Regions from separate parts of the Herbaspirillum sp. FG34 genome, predicted to be linked through region 2. Evidence: predicted binding sites of a transcription regulator. Region 2 holds the regulator's gene; the other holds the start of a gene.
What was found. The regulator FliA, encoded in region 2, starts transcription of late flagellar genes. The targets are predictions, from matches to a motif close to CTAAAGTTTNNNNNNNNNNNGCCGNTA.
Positions count from the first base shown of each region.

Region 1: the regulator FliA is predicted to act here: its motif matches at 1,785-1,811, upstream of motA (flagellar motor stator protein MotA).

Region 1 covers NZ_JBMDJS010000013.1:73,759-77,168, reverse strand. Annotated here, with positions in the region: gene flhD (flagellar transcriptional regulator FlhD) at 1-54, shown strand, start outside; gene flhC (flagellar transcriptional regulator FlhC) at 229-843, shown strand; gene ACODSZ_RS16600 (class I SAM-dependent methyltransferase) at 942-1,736, shown strand; gene motA (flagellar motor stator protein MotA) at 1,926-2,786, shown strand; gene motB (flagellar motor protein MotB) at 2,864-3,410, shown strand, end outside.
Region 2 covers NZ_JBMDJS010000004.1:325,982-329,391, reverse strand. Annotated here, with positions in the region: gene flhF (flagellar biosynthesis GTPase FlhF) at 1-592, shown strand, start outside; gene ACODSZ_RS07665 (MinD/ParA family ATP-binding protein) at 627-1,430, shown strand; gene ACODSZ_RS07660 (RNA polymerase sigma factor FliA) at 1,436-2,173, shown strand; gene ACODSZ_RS07655 (flagella synthesis protein FlgN) at 2,294-2,752, opposite strand; gene flgM (flagellar biosynthesis anti-sigma factor FlgM) at 2,784-3,104, opposite strand; gene flgA (flagellar basal body P-ring formation chaperone FlgA) at 3,318-3,410, opposite strand, start outside.

The sequences.
Region 1 (3,410 bases), on a different contig from region 2:
CAGTCGCATGCGGCCATTCTGATGGCCTGTCAGCCCAGCGAACAAATTTCGTAAAACAACAAGACAAGGCAGGGCCGGCGTGTCCAGGGGAAGTCAACGCGCCGGAGGGGAAGACGTTCAACGCTTTATCAAGTTTGTGTCTTGCATTCATGCCTGAGAGTTCGCTTGCCGGCGGCACGCGAGTCGGGGTCAGGCAGACTTATTACGAAATCACCGGGGGGTAGCACCATGGCTAAGAAGAGCGTTGTCACAGAGGCGCAGGAAATTCAGCTGGCCATCGAACTGATCAATCTGGGGGCGCGCCTCCAGTTGCTGGAATCCGAAACTTCACTCTCGCGCGAGCGTCTGCTGAAGCTGTACAAGGAATTGAAGGGCGTCTCGCCGCCCAAGGGCATGCTGCCGTTCTCCACGGACTGGTTCATCACCTGGCAGCCCAATATCCATTCGTCGCTGTTCATCAATATCCATCGCTATCTGGTGGAGCACGCCCGCATCAATGGCATCGAAGCCGTCATGAAGGCCTACAAGCTCTACCTGGAGCAGGTTGGCTACAACGATGCCGGCGAACCCGTGCTCTCGCTGACCCGCGCCTGGACGCTGGTGCGCTTCTTCGAAAGCAAGATGCTCATGACCACGCCCTGCTGCAAGTGCAATGGCCATTTCGTCGTGCATCGTCTGGACCTGCACCAGGATTACCTGTGCGGTCTGTGCCACATGCCGTCGCGGGCCGGCAAGACCAAGAAGGCCAAGGATGCCGTCACCATGGGTCTGGCCGAGGCTGCCCTGCCGGTGGCTGCTGCCGCGCCCCTGGTCGCCACGTCGGTCCTGGCCGCTGTGGCCTGAGCCGGAGCAGGGATGTACCAATGCCTTGCTGCAGGTCTGCAGCGAGGCGGTAATGGGCCAGGGTGTTCAACCAAAAAAGAATAAGGCCGATTGCCTCGATGTCCGAACCTGAGAATCACCCCGCCGCCGGTCGCAGGCCCTGGTGGCAGGCGCCGGCGCTGCGGGCCCTGCTGCTGTTGGCGTTGGCCCTGGTCGGCGCCAATGTGCTGGATGTGCTTTTTCAGCGCGCCGGTCTTGCTCCTCTTTCCCCCCTCCAGACTGCCCTGCTGCATGGCGTGATGGCCGCGCTGCTGGCGCGTCTGTGCCGCATGGCCATATGGTGGTGGCTGATCCTGCTGGTGTTCCCGGTGGCCGCATTGGGTGTGGCGCAGCTGCACGTGCCGCCGTGGGTATTCCTGGCGGTATTCCTGTTCATGCTGGTGTTGTTCTGGTCGACCTTCCGCAGCCAGGTGCCGTTCTATCCTTCCGGGCAGCGCGCCTGGGATGCGGTGGCCGGCCTGCTGCCGGAGGGGCAGCCGATCCGCTTCATGGATATCGGCAGCGGCCTGGGCGGCGCCGTGCTGGATCTGTCGCGCCGCCGCCCCGAGAGCGAATTCACCGGTATCGAGATCGCGCCCCTGCCTTGGCTGGTCAGCCGGGTGCGCGCGATGCTGGCAGGTGATCGCTGCCGTTTCGTGCGCGGCGACTACCTGCGGCTCGATTTCGGTGATTACGACGTGGTGTTCGCCTACCTGTCACCGGCGGCGATGGAGGCGCTGTGGCACAAGGCGCGCGCCGAGATGCGGCCGGGGACGCTGCTTCTGAGCTATGAGTTTCATATTCCCGGTGCTACACCTGATGTCGTGGTCGCCCCCGAGGACGGCGGCAGGGTGCTGCACGGGTGGCGCATGTGAGGGCTGGGAGCCGCGCAGGCCCTTGGCAGCGGCTGCGAGACGCGACGTATCAAGTTTGTGCCAATTCAGCCGTAAATCAAAAAGGAAGGGCGTTTTTCGGATATGTATTCCCTCATTTGCTTGATTGGAATACCTGTAATCTGATGAACGTGAAAATACACTCAACGCCACAGGGACGGGAGTAGGCACTTGTTAGTCATCATTGGATATATCGTGGTCATGGCGTCCGTCTTCGGCGGCTTTGCCATGGCAGGGGGCCACCTGGGGGCACTGTTCCAGCCAATCGAGCTGCTCATGATCGGCGGTGCTGCAGGGGGCGCTTTCCTGGTCGGTAACAACGGCAAGGCGATCAAGGCGACCCTGAAGGCCTTGCCCACCGTCTTCAAGGGCAGTGCCTATACCAAGGCGCTGTACATGGAACTGATGGCGCTGCTGTTCGAAATCCTGACCAAATCCCGCAAGGAAGGTCTGATGTCGATCGAAGGCGATATCGAAGAGCCCGAGAGCAGCCCCATCTTCAGCAAGTACCCGGGCGTGCTGGCGGACCATCACCTGATCGAATTCATGACCGATTACCTGCGTCTGATGGTCTCGGGCAACATGGATGCGTTCCAGATCGAAAACCTGATGGACAACGAAATCGAGACCCACCACCACGAGGGCGAAATTCCGGTGCACTGCATCGCCAAGCTGGGCGACGGCATGCCGGCCTTCGGTATCGTGGCAGCGGTCATGGGCGTGGTGCACACCATGGAATCGGTGGGTATCCCGCCCTCCGAGCTGGGCATGCTGATCGCGCACGCGCTGGTCGGTACCTTCCTCGGTATTCTGCTGGCCTACGGTTTCGTGGGCCCGCTCTCCAGCCTGCTGGAACAGAAGCTGCACGAATCGACCAAGATCTACCAGTGCGTGAAGGTGACCCTGCTGGCCAGCCTCAATGGCTATGCGCCGGCCCTGTCGATCGAATTCGGCCGCAAGGTCCTGTTCTCGACCGAGCGTCCGACCTTCCTCGAACTGGAAGAGCACGTCAAGCAGGCCAAGGGCAAGTAAGGCTGCCAGGCTGGTCCGGGGAGATCAGCTTGCAGGGCGATTCACACAGACATCAGTATTGAAGCAGGAGCACAGGCATGGCCGACGAAGGTCTACGTCCCATTATCGTCAAACGCATCAAGAAAGGCGGCGGGGGTCACCACGGTGGCGCCTGGAAGATTGCGTACGCCGACTTCGTGACGGCGATGATGGCCTTCTTCCTGCTCATGTGGCTGCTGGGGTCGACCGCCAAGGGGGACCTGAACGGTATTGCCGAATACTTCAAGACCCCGCTGAAGGTGGCCATGGCCGGTGGTTCCGGCAGCGGTGACGCCAACACCGTGTTGCCGGGGGGCGGCAAGGATCTGACCCGCCAGGACGGCCAGCTGCGCAAGGGTGAAAACGATGTGGTCTCGCGCAAGCAGAACCTCAAGCAGGCGCAGCAGGAGCTGGAGCGCGCCGAGCGTAGCCGCCTGGAAGAGTTGAAAGCGCGGATCGAAAAGGCCATCGATTCCAATCCGACCCTCAAGCAGTTCAAGAATCAGCTGTTGATCGACATCACCTCCGAAGGCTTGCGCATCCAGATCGTCGACGAGAAGAACCGTCCCATGTTTGCCCTGGCCAGTGCCCAGTTGCAGCCCTATA
Region 2 (3,410 bases):
GGCCCTGATCACCACCGACGGCTACCGCATCGGCGGTTACGAACAACTGCGCATCTACGGCAAGATCCTGGGCGTGATGGTCCACTCGGTCAAGGATGAGACCGACCTGCGCATCGCTCTGGAAGAGTTGAAAGGCAAGCACACCGTGCTGATCGACACCGCCGGCGTGGGCCAGCGCGATCAGATGGTGGCCGAGCAGGACGCCATGCTGGCCGGTGCCGGCGTGGACATCAAGCGCCTGCTGTGCCTGAACGCCACCGCCACCGGCGGGACCCTGAACGAAGTAGTGCATGCCTATTCCAGCTCCGGTCTGGCCGGCTGCATCATCACCAAACTCGATGAAGCCGCCACCATCGGCAATGTGCTCGATGTGGTGATCCGCCACAAGCTCAACCTGCATTACGTGGCCAATGGCCAGCGCGTGCCGGAAGACCTGCACGTGGCCAACAAGCTGTATCTGGCCGACCGCGCCTTCAAGCAGAAGCGCGAAACCGCGCCCTTCGAGTTCCAGGAGGGCGAGTTGCCGGGCGTGATCGGGCCGACCGCGATGTCGATGAATGACAAGGGCCTGCGCGAGGTGAGCTTTGGCTAGTTACGACATCGACCAGGCAGCAGGACTGCGCCGGATGCTGGAAAGGCCGGTGCCGCGACTGTTTACCTTCTTCTCCGTCCTCGGCGAGGAAGAGAAGAGCGCCATGCTCATCAACCTGGCGGCCTCGCTGTCCCAGGCCAAGCACAGTGTGCTGGTCGTGGATGGCGACGTGGCCAGTACCGGACTGTTGACGCGCATCGGCTTGCGCCATGACGTGGCCACGCTGCAGGAGGTGGCGCGCATGGAGCGTCCCTTGATCGAGGCTACTCGTCTGCTGCCGGAAGGATTTTCGATGGCGCGCATCGCCCGCCGCAGCGTTCCTTCGGCCACCGACCCGCACGCAGGACGGCTGGCCGAGATCTTCGACAGCCTGATCGGCCAGGCCGAGATCACCCTGGTCAATGGCGTGCTGGCGCGCGACCTGTCGCTGCCGGTGCCGACCATGGAAATGGGTGAGATCGTGATTCAGGTGTCGACCACGGCCTCGTCGATCAAATCGGCCTATGTGCTCCTGAAGAGCCTGAGCGACCGTATCGGTCGCCGTCCCTTCAGTCTCATCGTCAACGATGCCACCGAAGCCGAAGCCCGCACCGTCTATGCCAACATGGCCCAGGCTGCCAGCCGCTACCTGGCGGCGCAATTGAATTTCATGGGGTCGATTCCGGCCGATGACCATATCCGCCGGGCCACCGGGCAGGGCCGGGCAGTGATGGACGTGTTTCCCTTCGCCGGGGCGGCGCTGGCGTTCCAGCGCCTCTCCAAGCGCTTTACGGCGACCCCGGACGCGACCGGCAGCAGCTACCGCATGGCCACCGACGGTGCCAGCCTGGGAGTGTGACGTGCATGTATAACGTCAAGGGAAAAAAGGGCAAGAACGACGTGCTGGAGCAGCATGCGCCGCTGGTCAGGAAGCTGGCGCATCAGCTCAAGGCCAAGCTGCCCCCCAGCGTAGAGGTGGACGACCTGATCCAGGCCGGCATGATGGGCCTGCTCGACGCCGTCAACCGCTATGAGGAAACCCATGGCGCGCAGTTTGAGACCTATGCCGTGCAGCGTATCCGTGGCGCCATGCTCGACGAACTGCGCAGCAGCGACTGGCTGCCGCGCAGCATCCGCCAGAATGCGCGCAAGGTGGAAGAGGCCATGCAGACCCTGCTGCAGCAACTGGGCCGCCAGCCGCAGGAGGCGGAAGTGGCGCAGCACATGAAGATCAGTCTGAGCGATTACCAGGCCCTGCTGACCGACTGTGGTGGCCATCAACTGATTTATTACGAGGACTTTCACGACGACGAGGGCGGTCATGAGCACTTCCTGGACCGCTATCAGACCGGCGAGGGTGAGGATGATCCGCTGCAGAGCCTGATCAACGGCGGTTTCCGTGAAGCAGTGGTGGATTCCATCAAGGCCCTGCCCGAGCGTGAGCAGCTCCTCATGGCGCTGTACTACGAGCAGGAAATGAACCTCAAGGAAATCGGTGCGGTCATGGGTGTCTCCGAATCGCGCGTATGCCAGCTGCACAGCCAGGCGATTTCGCGCATGCGTACCTATCTGCGCGAGCATTCCTGGAGCGGGGTGGCCTGAGTCCGCAGTACGACAATGAGCAGCATGCCGTATTTGCCGATGCCACATTTGCAGACACGTTAACGACAAAGCCCGGCCATGCCGGGCTTTTTGCTGGTCACCGCGCCTGAGCGGGAAGCGTTACACCACACCCAGTCGACGGCCCGAGGATTTGATGCTGTTCTGACCGTCGGGGCCATAGAAATTGCCAGTGCCGGTCTTGCCTTGCAGAATCGTGAGTGCGCTCTGGTTGATGGAGAGCTTCTTGCCGATCAGCAGGCCATTGACGCGGTTCAGTTCCTTGGCATCCTGGGCCAGTTCGAAGAGGCCGGCCCAGAGATCGCGGTCGGCCTCGCTGGCCTGTTCATTCATCCACTTCTGCATGCCGGCTTCATCTGCGCTGTAGCCCAGCGTACCCAGCAAGGCATGACGGTTGCCAGCCAGGGTGGACATTTCAGCAACGATGGCAGCTTTTTCGGAAATGATGTCGGTCAGCCCTTCCGCAGTGGCTTCGGCCAGCAGAGCCTGTTCCTGGGTCAGTTTTTCCACCAGGCGCGACATGGCAGCGTGTTCCTGGGACAGTTTGCTGGCCGGATTCATGCGAAAGATCCTCTGCAAAAACGAAAGGTGATCAGGCCGGGCGGGCGCTGATGAGGGTCTTGACGGTATCGATCAGGCCATTGGCGACCTTCTCGGGATCGATCTGGAAGGTGCCATTGGCAATGGCGGCCTTGATCTCGGCCACTTTCTTGGCGTCAAAGCTGCTGCTCTTGCTGTCGCCCTTGGTTTCCAGCGCCTGGTAGGTGCTGGACAGGCGCACGCTGTCCGAGGTGGCGGCGGTGGCAGCCGCGCCGTTGCCGGCGGCAGCGCCGCCCTGGGCGGTGGTGCGGGCTTGCGTCTGCGTCTGCTCGGTGTTGAGGGCAGCGGATTTGAGGGCGTCGTTAACGTTCACGGCAGTATTCCTTGTAGGGTGGGGGCGCAGCGCACCCGCCTGTCGTATGGATTATCGACCAGTTCTGGGCAAACTTTAACATTCCCGCACCTGAAATCAGCGCATTTCGGGTACTTTTCTTCACATTCCTGCCAGGGCGATCCGCTGCGTTCCGCCTGGGCGTTGCTCTCCGGGAAATTGCTTCATATCAATAAAGAAACCGGCCTGGCCGGCTCAATAATTGATTTCCAGGATCCCGCCGGCCTTGGCAATGCCGCTGACGACCTGGCCGGTTGCCGTGCGGGCCTGGGCCATCTGGCCTTCGTT